4 regions of the Lysinibacillus sp. RU7 genome follow, and region 2 is predicted to be linked to each of the others. Evidence: riboswitches for the same ligand, from Rfam matches in the RefSeq annotation. Region 2 holds a riboswitch; each other region holds the start of a gene.
The links. A riboswitch is a leader RNA that binds a small molecule or an ion and turns the genes downstream of it on or off. The one in region 2 is predicted to bind cobalamin.
Positions count from the first base shown of each region.

Region 1: another riboswitch for cobalamin. It lies ahead of AC3II9_RS05250 (class I SAM-dependent methyltransferase); the one in region 2 lies ahead of AC3II9_RS13885 (FecCD family ABC transporter permease).
Region 3: another riboswitch for cobalamin. It lies ahead of AC3II9_RS01035 (energy-coupling factor ABC transporter permease); the one in region 2 lies ahead of AC3II9_RS13885 (FecCD family ABC transporter permease).
Region 4: another riboswitch for cobalamin. It lies ahead of nikA (nickel ABC transporter substrate-binding protein); the one in region 2 lies ahead of AC3II9_RS13885 (FecCD family ABC transporter permease).

Region 1 is NZ_JBYQFK010000005.1:69,746-74,982, reverse strand. It holds gene cobA (uroporphyrinogen-III C-methyltransferase) at 1-410, shown strand, start outside; gene AC3II9_RS05265 (nitroreductase family protein) at 407-967, shown strand; gene AC3II9_RS05260 (cob(I)yrinic acid a,c-diamide adenosyltransferase) at 978-1,517, shown strand; gene AC3II9_RS05255 (cobyric acid synthase) at 1,517-2,995, shown strand; cobalamin riboswitch at 2,988-3,166, shown strand; gene AC3II9_RS05250 (class I SAM-dependent methyltransferase) at 3,374-4,210, shown strand; gene AC3II9_RS05245 (CbiX/SirB N-terminal domain-containing protein) at 4,207-5,237, shown strand, end outside.
Region 2 is NZ_JBYQFK010000018.1:62,300-67,536, forward strand. It holds gene AC3II9_RS13875 (TrmB family transcriptional regulator) at 1-668, shown strand, start outside; gene AC3II9_RS13880 (LysE family transporter) at 682-1,299, shown strand; cobalamin riboswitch at 1,670-1,853, shown strand; gene AC3II9_RS13885 (FecCD family ABC transporter permease) at 2,066-3,064, shown strand; gene AC3II9_RS13890 (ABC transporter ATP-binding protein) at 3,065-3,838, shown strand; gene AC3II9_RS13895 (ABC transporter substrate-binding protein) at 3,895-4,878, shown strand; gene AC3II9_RS13900 (precorrin-3B methylase) at 4,936-5,237, shown strand, end outside.
Region 3 is NZ_JBYQFK010000001.1:208,344-213,580, reverse strand. It holds gene AC3II9_RS01050 (aminotransferase-like domain-containing protein) at 1-244, shown strand, start outside; gene AC3II9_RS01045 (nuclease-related domain-containing protein) at 343-1,266, opposite strand; gene AC3II9_RS01040 (FBP domain-containing protein) at 1,336-1,947, opposite strand; cobalamin riboswitch at 2,139-2,317, shown strand; gene AC3II9_RS01035 (energy-coupling factor ABC transporter permease) at 2,444-3,187, shown strand; gene AC3II9_RS01030 (energy-coupling factor ABC transporter substrate-binding protein) at 3,189-3,473, shown strand; gene cbiQ (cobalt ECF transporter T component CbiQ) at 3,477-4,268, shown strand; gene AC3II9_RS01020 (energy-coupling factor ABC transporter ATP-binding protein) at 4,269-5,102, shown strand; gene panD (aspartate 1-decarboxylase) at 5,194-5,237, opposite strand, start outside.
Region 4 is NZ_JBYQFK010000036.1:31,782-37,018, forward strand. It holds gene AC3II9_RS19640 (ABC transporter permease) at 1-590, opposite strand, end outside; gene nikB (nickel ABC transporter permease) at 587-1,528, opposite strand; gene nikA (nickel ABC transporter substrate-binding protein) at 1,533-3,131, opposite strand; cobalamin riboswitch at 3,546-3,726, opposite strand; gene AC3II9_RS19655 (nitric oxide synthase oxygenase) at 3,849-4,919, opposite strand; gene AC3II9_RS19660 (hypothetical protein) at 5,183-5,237, shown strand, end outside.

The DNA.
Region 1 (5,237 bases), on a different contig from region 2:
TTACAGCCGGTATTGCAGCACCAGCTTATGCAGGGATTCCAGTGACACATCGCGATTTTGCGACAAGTTTTGCGATTGTAACAGGGCATGGACGAGCAGAAAAGGGACAAGATTTTTTAGATTGGGCTTCTTTAAAAGGCATCGATACGATCGCGTTCTATATGAGTGTCGGGAATATCGCGCATATTACGGCACAGTTAATCGCCCATGGAAAAGCACCAACGATGCCGGTTGCGGTCATTGAATGGGGAACAACGAGTGATCAGCGTACATTTACGGCGACACTTGAAACGATTACGGCTTGTATTCAAAACGAGCAAATCGTAAATCCAGCAATGATTTTAGTCGGTGAGGTTGTCAAAGTAAGAGAGCAAATTGAATGGTTTAAAGAAGGGGTGTTGAGCAAATGATAATGCTTGAAAAATTAAAGCAACGCCGTGCCATTCGTCAATATGAACAAAAGCCGGTAGAGCGTGAAAAAGTTGAGCAATTATTGCAAGCAGCAACGTATGCGCCAAATGACCGTATGCGTGAGCCTTGGCATTTTTATGTACTACAGGGTGACAGCTTAAAGCGTTATGAAGAAATGGCGAATGCCTATTTACAGGAACGTTTCCCAACGAAACCTCATTTAGTGACAAGCTCACTAGAAGTGATTCAAACGACACCACTTGTGATTGTAGTAACGGCGGATAAAGTTGCTGGAGACGAAGGCGCTACAAAGGACAATGAGTTTGCTGTTTGTAGTGCCATTATGTCCATGTGGCTTGCAGCGGAGGAATTAGGACTTGGCTTTGTATGGCGTACACGTGGTGTAGGGCTTGTTCACGATGAGCGAATGCACCAATTTATCGGTGCGACAGAGGAGCAACAAGTAATCGGTACGTTATTTATCGGTTATCCTGCAGAAACACCGACAACGGAGAAAAAACGCTCACATTTTAGCGAGAAGACGACGTGGTTATAGGGGGAGCGGCATGACGAAAAGAGGACTTGTGCTAGTTTATACAGGTGATGGTAAAGGAAAAACAACTGCTTCGCTCGGTGTCACATTACGTGCGATTGGTCGAGGCATGAATGTCAAGTACTTGCAATTTATTAAATCTCCGGAGCGTACATACGGCGAGCAACTGGCGCTCCGCAAGCTTGGTGTTGAAACAGAACAGCTAGGTATCGGTTTTACGTGGACAAAAACACCAGAGGAACATCGTGTTGCACTGCAAAAAGCGTGGAATAAAGTGAAAAAAGCACTACAAGATGAATCAATTGATTTGCTTGTTTTAGATGAATTAAACAATGCACTTGCCATTACAAAATTCCCAATCGATGATGTACTCCCTTTAGCAGAAGTGTTAGAAGCGATTCAAAACCGTCCGCCCCATATGCATTTGGTCATTACGGGACGTTCTGCCAATCCAGCTATCATTGCGTTAGCTGATTTAGTGTCGACAATTGAACCGACGAAGCATTATTACGCAGATCAAGATGTGTCTGCTGTGAAAGGACTTGAATTTTAATGAAGGCCATTATGGTTCAAGGGACGGCTTCAGACGTTGGGAAAAGTGTGATTTGTACAGCTTTATGTCGTATTTTAGCAAACGACGGCTACAGAGTGGCTCCGTTTAAATCCCAAAATATGGCATTGAACTCATATATTACAGAAGACGGTGGCGAGATTGGACGCGCGCAAGGTGTACAGGCAGAGGCGGCACGTACCATTGCAACAACGGATATGAACCCGATATTACTGAAGCCAAAGGGCGATATGGTATCTGAGGTCATTGTACATGGGAAGCCTTTTGCGAATATGGACGCTGTTTCCTACCGCGAACAATTTGTTGAAGAAGTGATGCCATTAGTAAGATCATCCCTTCAACGTTTATCACAACAATATGATGTGCTTGTACTTGAAGGCGCAGGTAGTCCCGCAGAAATTAACTTAAAGGCAAGAGATATTGCGAATATGCGCATGGCACATGAAACAGATGCAGCCGTTATTTTAGTCGCAGATATTGAACGAGGTGGTGTTTTTGCTTCGATCGTTGGTACGTTGATGCTGTTAGATGAGGCGGAGCGAGCGCGTGTAAAAGGCATTATTATTAATAAATTCCGAGGGATGAAGGAGCTACTTGATAGCGGGATTACGTGGTTAGAGGAATATACGAATATTCCAGTGCTTGGTGTAATTCCACATATCGATGTGCAAATCGAGGCAGAGGATTCGATGGCGTTATCAAGCTTGCGACTAAAAAAACCACAAGCTGAGGAGTTTCCAATCGATGTTGCGGTTATTTGTTTCCCGCGCATTTCGAACTTTACCGATCTCGATCCATTAATGGATGAGCCACAAGTAGGTGTACGCTTTATCAAATCTGTAGCAGAGCTGAAAAATCCAACAGTTATTATTTTACCGGGGACAAAAAATACGGTAGAAGATTATGAATGGCTGGAAAAAACGGGACTGGCACAGGCGATTCAGCAACACGCACAAAAGGGCACGTATATATTTGGCATTTGTGGTGGCTATCAAATGCTTGGGGAAACATTAATTGATGAGGAAGCGATTGAAGCAAGTGGTGGTCGGACTAAAACACTAGGGTTAGTACCGTTAGAAACGATTTTTGTAGCAGAAAAACAAACGGTTCAAGTATCTGGCCAACTGTCTACTGGTGAACAGGTAACAGGCTATGAAATTCATTTAGGGCGTACACGAGCAAACGATTTAGTCAAACCTTTTGTACAATTACATGACGGTCGAACAGATGGCGTAAGAAGTGACGATGATCGTATGATTGGTACGTATTTGCATGGAATTTTCCATAACCGACAGTTCACAAGAAATTATTTTAATCGAATTCGTCTTGAAAAAGGATTAGCAACAATTGATACAGCGGTGCAATCCGAAGCAGAGCGTCGCGAACAAGCCTATGAAATGCTTGATGTGCACGTGCGTCGCCACCTGAATATGGAGCTTTTATATACATTAATTACATAGCATGTTGTTTGGTGTAGTGAGAACTACTTAATAGGGAAGTGTGATGCAAATTCACCACGGTACCCGCCACTGTAAAACGGAGCAACAAATCGTCACCACTGCGTATGCGGGAAGGGATTTGTCTTGTGAGGATGTGAAGTCAGGAGACCTGCCAAACGAACACGAAATGTACCCACGGGATTATGGGAAGCATTGTACTACATATGATAGTGCTTGCTTTCAAGGTGGCGTCTGAAAACATTTGAGACGCTACCTTTACGACGAGGATGGTGGTAACCATCGTAGGGGCAATAATTCTTAGTAGGTAGTGATCAAGAAGTGAAGGGGGGGCCCGAAAGTAATTTCTGGCCTCTCTTTTTTATTAGAGGAGGGAATAAGTTGAAAGGACCATTAGCAATTGATTTTGAAAAGCTATGGCAGGAAGGGATGCTTGATTGGCATGGTAATATGCCAGAGCGAATGGTAGATGATTCGCTAGAGGAAGCCTTTTGGGCACAGTCGATGCAAAAAAAATCATACAAGCAAACCGAAGCCCATGCCGTACCGATTTATAAGGTGATGAAAAAGTATATTGGACAGGAAGATTCTGTGATTGAAATTGGTCCTGGATGGGGAAATTATACATTTCCACTAGCGGAGGATGTAGCCAAATTAACATGTGTGGACGGTTCTAAAAGTGTGCTTTCTTATTTAGCACAATACTTTGAAGAGGCTAACCATGTGTCATTTATGCAGGGGAAATGGGAAGAAGTAGCGCTAGAGCAACATGATGTCGTGTTAGGCGTGAACTGTTTTTACCGCATGTATCAGATGCTCGACACGCTAAAGAAAATGAATGCATTAGCAAAAAAACGAGCAATTATCGGGCTGACAACAGGGCCGATTCAACCGCATTACAAAATATTAGATGAAAAATACGGCTACTCCATTAAATACCCACGCCGCGACTATATTGAAATTTTAAATATGCTATATCAGCTTGAAATTTATGCTGATTGCGAAATGATTCAACTGGAGCGTACGTATCATTATCCGACAATGGAAGCGCTAGTTGCTGCACAAAGTAAAAAAATTATCGACACGGACTTTTCAGCGGAGCATGTACTCGAGTCATTAGCGCCGTTTATTGAGCAGGATGCAGACGGAGTACATTATCGTCATACATTTTATGCCGCGGTCATTTCGTGGGAGCCAAAAAAGGAGCTGACAACATGACAACATGGAACTTACAAGGAATGCAACGTCATTTATTAATTTGTAACGGTAGTACGTGTATGGGCGCAGGTGCTGAAGAAGTGACACTTGCGATCCGAGATGAAATTACAAAAAACAATCTAGATGAAATGATCCATACATCACGTACACGCTGTAACGGCCGTTGTAAGGATAAATGCGTCGTTATTTCCTATCCAGAAGGAAAATGGTATAGCGTACAAGATGAGCAAGTAGGACGAGATATTGTAACAGGTCAAGTGGAAGATCAGCACATGATTTACAATATGACGCAAGATGGTTTAGCACAAGCAACGCCAACTTTTACAAAAGGTATATCGAAAACGAAAGTATTAAAACGAAAAGAAAAATCCAGTGCGACAAAAAAAGCGATATTATTTGTTGGACATGGCAGCAGAGTAGAAGCTGGAAATGATGAAGTGCGTGAGTTTATAGAACGTACAACCTACTTAATCGACCCTGCTATTTTAGTAGAAACATGCTTTTTAGAATTCGCTTCACCGAATATTGAAGACGGGATCGAGCTTTGTGTTGAAAAGGGCGCAGAGGAGATTCATGTGATTCCCATCATGCTACTCCATGCGGGACATTCTAAAATGCACATCCCAGCAGAGATTGAGCATGCAAGAGAACAATTCCCAGGCATCACCTTCACGTACGGGCAAACGATTGGGATTCATGCGGGAATTTTTGAAATTTTATTGGAACGGTTAAAAGAAATTGGCTTTGACCCATATCAAAAACATGAAGATACAGCCATCTTATTGGTAGGACGTGGTGGAAGCGATGAAGAAGCGAACGGGGATTTCTATAAAATTTCACGTTTACTTTGGGAAAAGCTTGACGTTCCTTGGGTAGAAAGTGCGTTTATGGGTGTCGCAACGCCAACAGTTGACGAGGGCATCGAGCGCTGTGTGAAGTTTGGAGCGAAAAAAATCATTATGCTGCCATACTTCCTATTTACAGGTATTTTAATGAAGCGCATGTACAAAATGCGTGATAACTACCA
Region 2 (5,237 bases):
CAGTCATCGCAAAATTAGTAGCAAAAGAAGCAATCATAGAGCTTCGAACTGAACCACCTACATATACGCCAGTTCCAGTAAAAGAACTGGTCATGAATCGCAGAAGGCAAACAGAGGATACACTGACCTTTTTAGAAAAAGAGTTGCAAGCCATTGAAAAGCCTGTAGAAGTGAATGTGATTAAGCATATTGAAGGGAGAAAGAAGATTATTAATGCTATGCAAAAAGTAATGCTAGCAGCGAAGGAGGAAATTTGGCTTTCTGCATGGGAAGAGGAACTAGATGAATTAAAGAATTCAGCCTTAGAACAAGGCGAAAAAGGAATTAAGCTATATTCAATGCTTTTTACTAATCAGGAGACTGACTCATTCGGAGAAACGTTTTACCATCGTCGAGATACTGCTGTCATTGAAGAAGGTAGAATGAGTAAAAGATTAACGATTGTCATACAAGATAATCAAGAAGTGCTGATTGCGGGCTTTTTTAATGGGCAAATTCCTCAAGCAATTCAAACAGCTGAACCCATGTTAGTTCTATTGGCAAAAGAATATATTCGACACGATATGATGATGAAAGTTGTGAGCGACAAAGTAGGGAGCGACGTACTTCATTCATTATGGCAAGGTGATGATCTATTAACTTATATTGTACGTAATGTGAAGAAATAAGGGAGCTATTTTTATGTATATAGAAGTTTTTGTAGTAGGCATTTTAGCAGCTTTATCACCTGGGCCTGATTTTGTCGTCGTCATGAAAAATAGTTTAGGCGCAGGGAGAAAATATGGTGTAGCTACAGCTTTGGGCATAGCCAGTGCATTAATTGTTCATATAACTTATACCATTTTAGGTTTTACCATTGTATTAGAAAAACTACCAATTGTCTTTAATGTCATTAAACTTACTGGCGCTGCTTACTTACTTTGGTTAGGCTTGCAAGGAATCCGCTCACAAGCTCGCTTAGAGAATTCAGATGGTAAAAGCATAGACCGTTTATTGAAACAATCTGTGATGCGTTGCTTTCGTGAAGGTTTCTTATGTAATGTACTGAATCCTAAATCAGCATTATTCTTCCTAAGTATTTTTTCACAATTTATCGGACCAAACACTTCAAAGTGGATGGGGTGGATATATGGTGGAGAAATCATTTTGGCGGTGGGGCTTTGGTTTATTTTACTAGCTATACTTATTTCGAATAATTTTTTTAGAAGACTATATCAACGTTACATGCATTGGTTTGACCGTGTTCTAGGTATCATTTTAATTGTTTTTGCGGTTACTATTTGGATAACGATGTTTTAAAGTTCAAAGGGATATAAAAATTAATTATGGCATTATATACGGGGAATGGTTATATAAATAACGGTCTCTTGAAAAGAAGAATACAAATTTAGCTTAATTAACTAAATGTGTTTCAGAATGTATTTTTGGAAATAAGGTGAATAATGGTATTTTTAATATTGAAGAATGAGCTTAGTTAAAATGGAGTGTGTTTCAGCATAAGGGCTTTGAGTAGGATTGAAGTATTATATAATGATGTTATTTATGTAAAAAAAACTTACTTTACCGGGTAGTTATTTAAGATAAAAAATACTATTTATATACACGTAATATTCAGAATTCATCAAAACTATTGTGAGTTATGATAGATTCTGTTAGTGTAAGAATTACAAAAAAATATCATATTATTGGTGCAAATAACGTCTTGTTGTTTGCTTAAAAGGGAAGTCGGTGCAAATCCGACGCTGTCCCGCAACTGTAAATCGGAGTAACTCACAAATGCCACTGGGAAACTGGGAAGGCTGTGAGGCGCGTTGATGATGAGCCAGGAGACCTGCCGGTAATAGTAGAGCATTTACATAGAACCACGAGGATGGTTATAGTGAGTAGGGTAAATATACCCTTTATTTCGCTATGACAATCTCCTTGGATTCAAGGAGATTTTTTTATTTGTCTTTGTAACAAGCGGGAACAAAAAGAGAAATAAAACCTTTGAAAGGAGCTTAGTGTGCAGAAAAAAGGGAAGATTCATTTTGGTTTTCTTGTGGTAATTTTGCTCATTGTTTTAATGATTTCCATGACAATAGCTGTCATCATTGGCTCTGTTTCCATTACATCTGCGACTGTTTGGCGCGTTATTTTATCGCATGTGCCGTGGAATGTATTGGGGATTGAAGCGGACTGGAGCCGATCACAAGAAATTATTATTTGGCAAATTCGGACACCACGCGTACTACTAGCGATGGTTGTCGGGGCAGGACTTGCCATTTCAGGTGCAGCGATTCAAGCACTTGTGCGGAACTCGATAGCGGATCCGTATATTTTAGGGATTTCATCTGGTGCTTCCGTTGGTGCCACGGCGGTCATTTTACTTGGGGCCTTTTCTTTTTTAGGGATATATGCGCTATCATTTGCGGCCTTTATTGGGGCAACGATTGCGGTTATCATTGTCTTTTTATTATCAAGAGTCGGGGGAAGAGTGTCTGTCATTCGTCTGTTATTAGCTGGGATTGCGGTGTCACTGGTGCTTTCTGCGATGACGAACTTTATGCTCCTCATGTCTAAGGAAGAGGGCGGTATTAAAGCGGTGATGCACTGGATGATGGGCAGTTTAGCCGGTGCGAAGTGGAGTAACTTAATGTTGCCGATGGTTGTTTTTGTCGTTGTGTATGTAGTGTTACGCATTCATGCACGTCATTTGAATTTACTATTACTTGGAGAAGAATCGGCACTCACGTTAGGGGTGAATTTAGAGAGGTTTCGTTTATTACTCATTTTACTTGTCTCCCTTTTAACAGGGGTGCTTGTTGCTGTCAGTGGTGCCATCGGATTTATTGGCTTAATTATTCCGCATGTTGTCCGCATGCTCGTTGGGTCCAATTATAAATTTGTTTTGCCCATTAGTGCTTTACTTGGTGCGATTTTCCTCGTTTGGGCAGATGCGTTAGCACGGATTATTATTGCCCCTGAAGAAATGCCGATTGGAATTATTACAGCATTATGCGGTTGTCCATTTTTCATTTGGATGCTGCGCAAACAAACCTACTCATTTGGGGAGGGTGAGTAAATGGTATATGTGGCACAAAATCTTTCTTATACCATCGGGCAAGCAACGATTTTACATAATGTGTCTGTACATGTGAAAGAGCGTGAATTGGTAGGATTGATCGGTCCTAACGGTAGTGGTAAATCGACATTATTAAAAAATATGTACCGGATGTTGCAGCCAAATGAAGGGCAAGTTTTTCTTTTTGGAGAGGACATGCTAACGAAACCAGCAAAAGCTGTCGCGAAACAGTTAGCGGTCGTCGGGCAAGAAACACCTGTATTGTTTGAATTTACGGTGAGAGATTTAGTCGCGATGGGGCGTACACCGCATAAACGATTGATTGAACGAGATACCGTAGAGGATCGTCAAATTGTAGAGCAATCGATGGAGCAAACAGGGATTACCCATCTGAGTGAGCGTCATTTCAGCTCATTGTCGGGTGGAGAAAAGAAGCGCGTCATTGTGGCAAGAGCATTGGCACAGCAAGCGCAAGTGATGGTGCTAGATGAGCCGACGAATCATTTAGATATTCAGTATCAGCTGCAATTAATGGATTTAATTCGGAGTTTGCCTATTACGATTATGGCGGCACTCCATGATTTAAATATTGCGGCTACGTATTGCGACAAAATTTATGTGATGAAAAAAGGGGAAGTTGTTGCTTATGGTACGCCGTTAGAGGTGCTGACACCAGCGCTTTTACGCGATGTTTTTGGCGTACATGCGGAAATCGGTATTCACCCGATTACGAAGAAGCCGCAATTATTTTATATACCTGAATCCATGTTATAGATCGTGAGGAAGCATACACTTCTTTCTATATAAATTAAAAATAAAGGGAGATTGACATGAAAAAATTGAAGAACATGTGGCTTGTGTTTATCACGGTTATGGCACTGAGCGTTTTAGGTGCTTGTAGCAATGAAGAAGGTAAGCAAGAGAAAGTAGCACCTGCACAAGCGGAAGAAAATGCCGTAACGATTGACAATAATGACACAACACAAGTATATGAAGAAGCACCGACAAAAGCGATTTCCTTAAACCAACACGTAACAGAAATTATGCTAGCGTTAGGCTTAGAGGATTCGATGGTTGGTACGGCTTATTTAGATGATGAAATTTACGAACCATTGCAAGAGGCCTATGCGAAAGTGCCGGTATTAGCAGAGCAATATCCAACAAAAGAGCAAGTGATTGATGCAGAGGCAGATTTTTTATATGCAGGCTGGAAAAGTGGCTTTAGTGAAAAAGGTATTGGGACAGTGGAAGAATTAGAGGCGTTAGGCATTCACACGTATTTACATACGTCCTCAAGTATGAATAATCCAACATTAGAGGACATTTTTACCGATATTCGTAATATCGCAAAAATTTTCCGTGTAGAAGATCGAGGGGAAGCATTAATTGAACAAATGAAAAATGATGTAGAGGCAGTTCGTGCAAAATTGCCTGAGCAATCGGAGCCATTACGTGTACTTGTGTATGATAGTGGAGAGCAAGACGTGTTCACAGCAGCTCAAAACTTTATGAATGAGCTAGTGACAATTGCAGGAGGACAAAATGTTTTTGGTGATGTCGAGTCTGGCTGGACAACGGTATCAAAAGAAGATGCTGTTGAACGTGACCCACAAGTAGTTGTCGTGATTGATTACGGTTCAACAACAGCGGAAGAAAAAATAGCGTTCTTAAAAAATGACCCAGCATTAAAAGAAATGGATGCGGTGTTAAATGAACGCTTTGTCATTTTACCATTATCAGCTGCATCAGAAGGTGTACGTGCAGCCGAGGCGATTAAAATTTTAGCAGAAGGCTTCTACCCAGAAAGCTTTTAATAAGTAGAGATAAGCTAGCGTTTTGCTAGCTTATTTTCATCTAGAGGAGGACGTACTATGGGGCGCAATGCATTTACGAAAAATGTGCCAGAGCATACATTTGCGACATTAAATAAGGAAAGTTCATATACACGCTTAGCGATTAGCCCAGGAGTGATTAATAAACATTACACACCTGCACAATTGCAAAAAATAGCGGAAATCGTAGGCGAAGATGGGGCGATTAAATATTCTGCTTCGTATTATTTACTGATATCTATTCCTACAGAAAAACGATTAGAAATCCAGCAGCAGCTAGAGGATGTAGGGTTATATATTGCACAACAAGGCGCAGTTGTAGATATGAAGGCATGTGACTT
Region 3 (5,237 bases), on a different contig from region 2:
TACAAAACCAGACGGCGGTATGTTCATTTGGGTGACATTAGAAAAAGGTGTACGTGCACTTGAATTGTTTGAAAAAGCAATGGCGGAAAAAGTAGCGTTCGTTCCAGGAGACCCGTTCTATACAAACCCTGAAAATATCAATACATTACGTTTAAACTATACGAACTCAACACCTGAAGTCATTGAAGAAGGCATTAAGCGCTTAGGAAAGATCCTTCATCAATATTCGAAAGTGAATAGTTAATGAAATGATCCCTGCTTCTTGTGTGGAAGCAGGGATTTTAGATTTACCCGCGAATTTTGGTGAAATACCCGCGAAAATTATAGCTTTACCCGCGATTTTCACCTATTTACCCGCGAATTCAATTTTTCTAAACAAATTCTATACTTTCGATCTTTATATCTTCCTGTAAAATCAAATGCTAAGTTTTTCAAAAGCCTTCTCGCCGCATCTTCAGAAGAAATATGAAAAAACCTCCGCAACTCCTGATTACATATCCATTCCGAAATCAAATACCGGTAATCAGCTAACCCCACATAAAAGTCCTCTAGCCCACTTCGATTACATCTTAAACAAATAAACTTCCCATGCTGAAACTTCATTCCTTTTGTACACTTGGAGCACAATACACCAGGCATAACACGTGAAACATCTATTTGTACCGTTTCATTACGAACTTGATGCTTCCTTGCAAGCCATAGTGCAAACTGTTCGAGATGAACTGGATTCAACTTTTCAGGACACTGTGCTAACAATTTTCGGACAAACGTTTCCAATCCACTCAGTTTAAACACAGGCTCACCAAGAGGTATACGACCGATAATTGTCCGCGGATGAGCAAATATAACCGCATAAAAAATAGGCAAACGAGCATCGATTATACTCTCTATATAGCGTACATGGCGCTTTACTTGATCAATCGGATTTCGAAAACTTTCTATCGTGCCATCTTCCCGTTCACGTAAAAACTGCGATTTCTCTTCTTCAAACGTAATACGTCCACTGATGTTTTTAATCTCTACAATTAATATAAATCGACTGCAAATAAATACAGTATCGATTTGATGCTGACTAATGCAATAATTATGGAGTAAATAATACGGCTCCTTCAGTTGAAAATCATGCCACATTCGGTCCACATACAGCTCCCCTACTAGACCCAATTCTGCTCGATATAGTGAATCACGAAGCTCGATTAAGCCACGCCGAACGCCTGCTTGTAATGTACTTATTTTAAATGATTCATCCCGTTCAATTAAAATCAAGACAACCACCTCATGGCGAGCGTAGCACAAAATAAAACAGGGATCACTACTTTCATCCAAAATAAAAATTTAGCGCATTTTTGGTCTTACTGTTTCCATAAAGCTGTGCAATTTTTCTGCTGAATCAATATTTCGTTCACAGCTAATTGCATCGGCACAAATATACTGACTATAGGTTTTATACGTTCCCTCAACATCGCCCTTTTCCTTTGTGGTAAAAAGGGATACATCCTTATGTTGCTGACAAAGGGCACAAATGCCTTGTGTTTTTTCCATAGCAAGGACGCCTTTCACCCCTACTAATTTACCTTCTTGTTCATACACGAAATAACGGGAACGTGTTGTTGTATCATCCCATGAAACAAACGTTACAAGTGGATCTGTTACTTTTGGCGCTTTCACTTTTTTATCTTTTTTCCATAGACGCTTCACTACTTGCTCAGAGACGTCAGGAAATGGCTTTACGTTTAATTTAACAAACGTCATAAATGGCTCAAGCTGTTGGCGCTCCTTTACTAGCAACACATCATCGATAATAAAGCGCGGTACATCCGCTTCTGTTAATGTCGTATCGATTATACCACGTACAGCATTTAATACGCTTTCATCCTTTGTTGTTGCGATGCTATTTAATAATTTCATTGTTTGCTTTTCAACTAAATGCATTTGAAATACGTTCATGTTTATCCCTCCGTCCCACCATTTTACTACGTTTGGAGGATTAGGGGAAAATAATAGTTAGCTTGTATTCAAATATTTCTTTCAATAGCTTTTCCTATTTCAGAATATATAATTCTAGTACATATTTCTCTTAGTAACCAAAAAAGAACTAGAAAAAAGTTTTCAAAACTGTTAGACTATTTTTCAATGACGACAACTGAATGATTTTTGGTGCTATAGATTTAGCTTAAAAGGGAAATCGGTGAAAGGCCGATGCTGTCCCGCAACTGTAATTTCGGAGTGACTCACAACACAGCCACTGTTTTTAAACGGGAAGGTGTGAGGAGCGTTGATGATAAGCCAGGAGACCTGCCAAAAATTAAACGCCATTCAACCTACGAGGATAGGTACGAATAGAAGCAACGCTTGTTTGCTTTTTTCATCGTGCACTTTTCTCCTAGAAAGTGTATTTTTTTATGCACTTTTTCGTCATAAAATAACAAAAGGAGAATGAAACATGAACAATCGATTGACTAAATTGCTTTATTTCGGCATCGTTCTACTATTTATTCCGAAACAAGCATATGCCATGCATATTATGGAGGGGTATTTACCGATTGCTTGGGCGATTTTCTGGTTCGCTATCAGCTTACCTTTCTTAATTCTTGGTTTACGTTCGATTCAAAAAGTTGTCAAAGAACATCCAGATAGTAAAATGCTACTTGCTTTATCTGGGGCATTTACTTTCGTTTTATCGGCATTAAAAATTCCATCTGTTACAGGAAGCTGTTCACATCCAACAGGGGTAGGACTTGGTTCTATTTTATTTGGACCACTAGTGATGAGTGTCATGGGGACAATCGTTTTATTATTCCAATCACTACTACTTGCACATGGTGGACTTACAACACTTGGCGCTAATATTTTTTCAATGGCGATCGTTGGACCATTTATTGCTTACGGTGTTTACAAGGGCGCGACAAAGCTTGGTCTGTCTTTCTCCATTGCCGTATTTTTAGCAGCAACGCTAGGCGATCTTGGTACATATGTGATGACATCGATTCAATTAGCATTAGCTTTCCCTGCTGAGGTTGGTGGCTTCGTCGCTTCTTTCCAAAAATTTGGCGGTATTTTTGCTTTAACTCAAGTTCCTTTAGCGATTAGTGAAGGCTTACTGACAGTGATTGTCATGAATTTCTTACAAAAATACAATGTGCGTGAATTAACAAGCTTACGTATTTTACAACCGAAGGAGAATTAAGATGCTAAAGAAAAATCTATTATTATTAGCGATTGTCGTTGCATTAGCGATTTTCCCGATTATTTTCCTACAAGATGCTGAATTTGGTGGGGCTGACGGGGAAGCAGAAGAAGCAATTACAGAAATTGCAACAGATTATGAGCCTTGGTTTAATGCAATTTGGGAGCCACCAAGTGGAGAAATTGAAAGCTTATTATTCGTATTACAAGCAGCAATCGGAGCTGCGATTATCGGCTACTTTGTTGGGTTTATGCGCGGCCGTGCGAATCCTTCAAAAAACGACTAATCCATGATAGCGATTGACCAATACGCCTATATTAACCGACTTTCTCATGTACCCGCAGCACAAAAAGCGTTATTAGCCGTTGGGGCATTATTGATTGTGACAATGACGAGGGATATTGCCATTGCTTGCTGGACAATTGCGGTAATGAGTGTTCTGATTGTAGGCATGGCACGTATTCCTGTTAGTGTTTATAGTAAATTACTCATCGCACCACTCGGTTTTAGTGTGACAGGTGTCATAGCGATTGTCCTATCATTTTCTACTGCGCCTGCTATGCCAGTTGATGTGATTTGGTACCATTCTTCTGGCAACTGGAACATTTTTATATTGGAATCTGATGTAAAACGTGCCATTACGATTTTATTTACCGCATCCGGTGCCATTACAAGTTTATATTTTTTAATTCTCACAACGCCCGTTTACGAGTTAAGCCAGTTGCTACAAAGGCTCCACGTGCCAGCGATTTTAATAGAACTCATCGAATTAACATATCGTTTCATTTTTTTATTTTTAAGCTGTGCACAGCAACTGTACATAGCGCAACAAGCACGCTTAGGCTATACGAGTATAAAAGTTAGCTTTCGTTCGCTAAGTTCTTTAATTGTTGCGATGCTACATTCGCTTCTTGTGCGAAATGAGCAGCTCACACTCGCAATGCATGCACGTACGATTGATTGCTTTATTGTACCTATGGCATTTTGTGAGCATAAGCAGTGGAACAAGCAAATGGCATGGATACTCGCGCTCTATGGCAGTAGTATCATCGGCATCATGTGGCTACAAGGAGGACTTTAAATGGACGACGCTTATTTTACGTTACAACATGTAGATTATTGCTATCCAGATGGGACAAAGGCGTTAGAGGATCTGTCACTCACTATTCCGATGAACCGGAAAATTGCGATTTTAGGGGAAAATGGCTCAGGGAAATCAACGCTCTTTCAACTACTAATGGGGCTCATTAAGCCAACGAGCGGCACGATTTCCTTTCAAGGGACACCATTACAATACAAAAAATCCGACTTAAAAAATTTGCGCCAGCAAGTCGGGCTTCTGTTCCAAGATGCAAACAATCAGCTATTTGCTGCTACTGTCAAACAGGATATTTTGTTTGGTCCGTTAAATCTCGGTTGGGATGCTCGGTATATTGAAGAGCAAGTGAATAAAGCCCTTGCCTTAACGGAGCTAACACCACTAGCCCACCGACCGATTCATTTTTTAAGTGGTGGGCAAAAAAAGCGCGTTACGATTGCCGGTGTGTATGCGATGAATCCAAAAGTCTTTATTTTAGACGAGCCAACAAGTAGTCTCGACTACTATTTCTCTACACAACTGATGGAATATTTGGCGCAATTAAACGAAGACAATCGTACCTTCCTTTATGCTACGCACCAAATTAATTTTATATATGGCTGGGCAGATTATTATATTGTATTGCACAAAGGGAAAGTCTTATATGAAGGCGATGCACAGGGGCTCTTTACAAATCCGGATTTACTAGCACAAACACATATTGAAACGCCTTGGATTGTCGAGTTGGCAGAGGCGTTAAAGCAAGCTGGAAAAATCCCATCAGACACTCCCCTTCCGCAAACAAAGGAACAGCTCTTTGCATTGATGGAATTGTAACGAAACAGCCTGGAGAAATAATTCTCAGGCTGTTTTTTCATTTAAAAAAGAGCCACCCCTACTTAATAGGATAGCTCCTCCTCATTTCTATCTACATTACCGTTGCTTCTGGTTCGTAGTTAATCATTTCTTTAA
Region 4 (5,237 bases), on a different contig from region 2:
CCTAATCCAATGAATTTCAGCAAGAGCATTTGTGGGAAGACGAACGGTAAAATATGTCGCACAACAATCTTCCATTTCGATACACCACAAACACGGGCATACGTGACATAATCTGTTTCCTTTAAACTCACGACCATATTACGAATAATGCGTGCAAAGCCGACCCACGTGACCAGTACAATGGCAATAAGTAAATTTTTCATGCCAGCACCTAATGCCCCGACAATGACTAACGCAAAAACAAAATTCGGAATAGCCAGCAAAATATCACAAATCCGCATAAGAAGCATATCTAGCCAGCCCCCGATAAAGCCCGCTGTTAAGCCTATGACCATACTAATCACAAGCGTCGCCATCAACACAACAAAAGCAATGGATAGGGAAACCCGAGCCCCCTCGATTAGCCGTGACAATACACAGCGGCCTAAATGATCGGTGCCTAATGGATACTGCGATGAAAAGCCTTGTAACTTCATGGCTATATTCGGTGCATGTGGATCATTTGGCATTAACCACGGCGCAAAAATCGCTACTAAAAATAAAACGCCTACTAAAAAACTACTCATATAAAGTGCCCATTTTTTGTTCACGAAGCATCCTCCTTTATACGAATACGCGGATCAATCCATGCACACACCAAATCAGCCATAAAATTAATTACGATATAGAAGAAACCAATGATAAAGATAAATGCCTGTAAAACGGAATAATCACGCGCTGTAATCGCTTCTACAATAAAACGACCCATACCTGGAATCGTAAAGACAATCTCGACAATTGCTGCTCCGCCTAGCAGCACACCGATCGTCATGGCGAGTGACGTAATTAATGGTGTGAGCGTCCCTTTAAAAATATGACGACGAATAATAATATGCTCTGGTACTCCACGCGCTCGCGCAAATGTCACAAATGGCTGATCCATTTGCTCAATCATGCTCGTCCGAATCATGCGTACATAATACGGGACAACCCCTAGTGCCAACGTTAAAGCAGGTAATATCATCGTATCTACTGTTCCCCAGCCCATTAACGGTAATAAATCGAGCTTTAATGCCACCGTATAAACTAACACAAAGGCTAACCAAAAGCTCGGCATCGAAGCAATCGAGAAAATCGTTAAGCGCGTCATGCGGTCAAACCAAGAGTCACGTTTCACAGCACTGATGATCCCAATTGGTACACATAGCAACAAAATAAAAAGAAATGCAACAACCGCTAGCTGCATCGTCACACCAAAACGGCTAAATAGCTCCGTGCTTACAGGATTATTCGTCATAAAGGATGTACCAAAATCGAACTGAATAGCACCTGATAGCCATTGTACGTACTGTGTGAACATAGGCTGATTTAGCCCATGTTCCTCACGTACTTGTTCCATCGCCTCTTCGGTTACAGGCAATTGATTAGCTTGAAAATATGCCTCTATTGGATCAACGGGCATCACGCGTACTAAGAAGAAGGCAATGATTGTGATCCCCCATAGCGCTAGCACCATGCTCAGTAGACGTTTCGTTAAAAATTGCCCCATCTCATCACTTCATTTCATACAAATTGATTGGTACTTCGTATTGTTGTGGGGAGAATGTAATCGTTTCGAATACATCGTTCGCCACTAAATAATTTTGACGATATGAAATGGGCATGAAAATCGCTTCACTTTGAATCGTTTGAATAATACTTTCGTACAGCGCGTGACGCTCTGCTTCATCGGTTGAACGAATCACACGTGTAATATCATCCGTTAACTTCGCATTCGACTCAATACCCGCTTTCGCATAAAAACCGATTTGCTTTTCACCTGTCATTGTACGCAGGTACATATGCGGATCATAAGGCGCTCCCCATGTATCATTGAACATGAGATTATATTCGCCTTCTTTTGAACGCATATAGACTGTTTGACTTTCTTCCCCCATTAAATTGACTTCCACACCAATCTCTTTCCATACACCTTGCAAATATTCAAAGATGGCCTTATGCACTTGCTCACTGCTGTTATAAGGAACTGTCAGTGTCAACGTTTCACCATTCTTTACTCGTATACCTGTCTTTTCATCCATTACCCAGCCTGCTTCATCCAAAATAGCAGCCGCTTTTTGTACGTCATAAGCATATGATTCTACTTCAATATCACTATAAGGGAAGCCCGGTGCAAATAATGAACGTGCTTCTTGCTCTAAACCGTTTAATACGTGCTCCACAATCGTTTGTCGATCAAGTGCATGCTGTAATGCGATACGTACTGCCTTCTCTTGTGTCACACCGTATGTTGTATTGAAAGATAAAATACGTGTTGATAAAGGCTCTGACACTTTTGTGACGTACTGATTATTTTGCTGTAATGTCGCAAATTCAGCTGGTACAAGCTGCCCACTACCAAAAATGAGATCAATATCTCCTTTTTCTAAGGCCATCATACGTGCTTGGGAATCTGCAATCACTTTTACTACTACTTTTTTAATTGACGGCTTTTTACCCCAATAGTTTTCATTACGTGTAAATTCTGCATAACGATCTTGCTCATACGCAGTTAAAATCCACGGACCTGTACCGATTGCTTTTTCAATCCCATCTGCTGTACTACCACTTTCCGGGAATCCCGCGTCCCCTAGCATACGAAGCGGACGAATAAGTGATAACTCTTGTAGGAACGGATAATACGCCTCTTTCAAATGAATTTTTACCGTTGTATTATCCACCACTTCTACTTGGTCAATAACAGTCACTACCTCTAACCAGCTATGTGCTGCACTATTTGCGATAACGGTATCAAAATTACGTTTTACATTTTCAGCTGTAAGCAATGAACCATCAGAATATTGCACACCTTCACGTAGCTTGAATGTATAAATCTTCCCATCCAATGACATGTCCCATGATTCCGCTAATCCAGGTGAAATCGTGCCATCGTTTTCATACACCACTAACGGATCATACAACATTGCTTGAGCAAACATTTCATTTGGCGAATATAAATGTGGATTCACTTCCCCAATATCCTTTGGCCAAGACATCACTAGTGTATTACTTGATTCCTTTGCAGATGTAGCTGCTGTTTGCTCATCATCTCCACACGCTGTTAACAACATCAATATCATTACTGATATGAATAAAATATAAATACGCTTCACTGTTATTCCTCCTATTTTCTAGAAAATGATTCTTATTATCACCCTGATTGATACGTCATTTCACCGCATAGTAAACATCTTGTTTATGTATCCTTGTCATTTCTTGACTGAAAATGACTTGAGAAATAATATCATTTTTCATAAATACTATTCCTTATCAATTGCTAAAATCACTAAATACTTTATGAACGATTTACTTTTATCTCCTCCATGCTTGAATTATGAATCTACTATAGTAGTAATGATTACTATTATCAATTAAATTATACACTTTTCATTTAAAATAACAATCTTCTTTTTTCATTAACAAAAAAGTGCATAAAAAAATACACTTCCTAAGAGAAAGTGCATGGGTGCATTAGTAAATAAGCAAATTGAACATTTGCTTTACTTCGCACCTATCCTCGTAGGTTGAATCGGGCTTAATTTTTGGCAGGTCTCCTGGCTTATCATCAATGCTCCTCACACCTTCCCGTTATAAAACAGTGGCTTCTATGTGATTTGCTCCGAATTACAGTTGCGGGACAGCGACGGACTTTCACCGTACTTCCCTTTTAAGCTAATTCGCATTAGCACCAAAAATCATTCAGTTTTATCATTATGGAACAGTTTAACAATAACAGTAATAAATTTCTATATTTATTTTGTTTGAAATTTCAAACAAAATTATAAAAATAAAACAAAATAGCCCAGACAGATTGGGCTATGAATAGTTCGTTAATATGGATTTTTTTGATAAAAATAATTTGGTTTATGAATGATATTAGGAATTGGTTGATGGAAAATATGTGTTGTAGCTGGCGATACAGGTGGGATTAACCACGTCCAGTTGCCTGTGACATCACGATTGGATTTCCCTTCCTGCTCTTGAAACAACTTAAATTGTTGTGCGGCTGTATGATGGTCAACAATGCTGACACCCGCCTCCTTAAAGGAATGCAGTACCGCAATGTTCAATTCCACTAAAGCACGGTCCTTCCATAATGAACTATTTGTCTCACGCTTCAGTCCCATTACATCCGCTACTTTTGGCAAACAATTATAACGATTCGTATCTGCCAAATTGCGTGCGCCAATCTCTGTACCCATATACCAACCATTAAACGGCGCGGCCTCAAAATCAATGCCACCACAATTAAAACGCATACTCGAAATAATCGGCACCGCATACCATTTTAATTGTAGCTTTTGAAAGGCAGGATACTCAGGATGTGTAATGTCTACTTCCAGTACATACGATTTTGGAATCTCAAACCACTTAGGCTGTTTACCATCTACCTGAATGACGAGTGGTAACACATCGAATGGTGTGCCCTCCCCCTGCCAACCAAGCTTCATACATTGTCTTGTGAAAGTAACCGAATCTGGATCACCAACAATGCCCTTCGTCGTTTCATACCCTGCGTAGCGGATAAGCTGGTGATTCCAAACGCGTACCCTCTTTGATGCAAACACTGTAATAGCAGGACGAATTTTCCCTTCGTTTGTTGCATAGTCAATGTGCCTCAGTAATGCGCGAAAAATATCTTCCTCATTTTGTAGACTGCGCTCATCAAATACATGCAGTGACTGCCAAAAAAGACGCCCGATACATTTATTACTATTTCGCCAAGCAACGCGCGCACCAAATTCTAATTCATCAAAAGTCGGTTCATAGCTACCGATTACTTGGATTTCGGCTACACGCTGCTGTAACCATACTTCGGTCATTTCTTTTTCTTGTTTATATTTATTTAAAAACTCGATTACTTCTTGTCGTTCACGTTCATTTTTTAATAATAAGTTCATCTGCTGACGCCTCCATTGCTTTCATTTTAGAAGAAGGAATATCCCGATGACAATGAATGTAGACAGCCACAAAACATGTATTTTTCATATATGACTAATAATAGACAAAAACAAGCGGACAAGTTTTCTCACACTAAATCATCCTTTATCATTTATGATGAAGCAAACAAGGATGAGCCTCTTGATTGAAAAGATTGGACAGGCGAAACATTCATATCAAGTCCAACGAGTAGTCATTGTATTAAGTTTATGAGTCACTATGTATGAAAACATCGTGCGTGTCATTATGGAAAAAGACTATTCTCTTAATGAAAACAG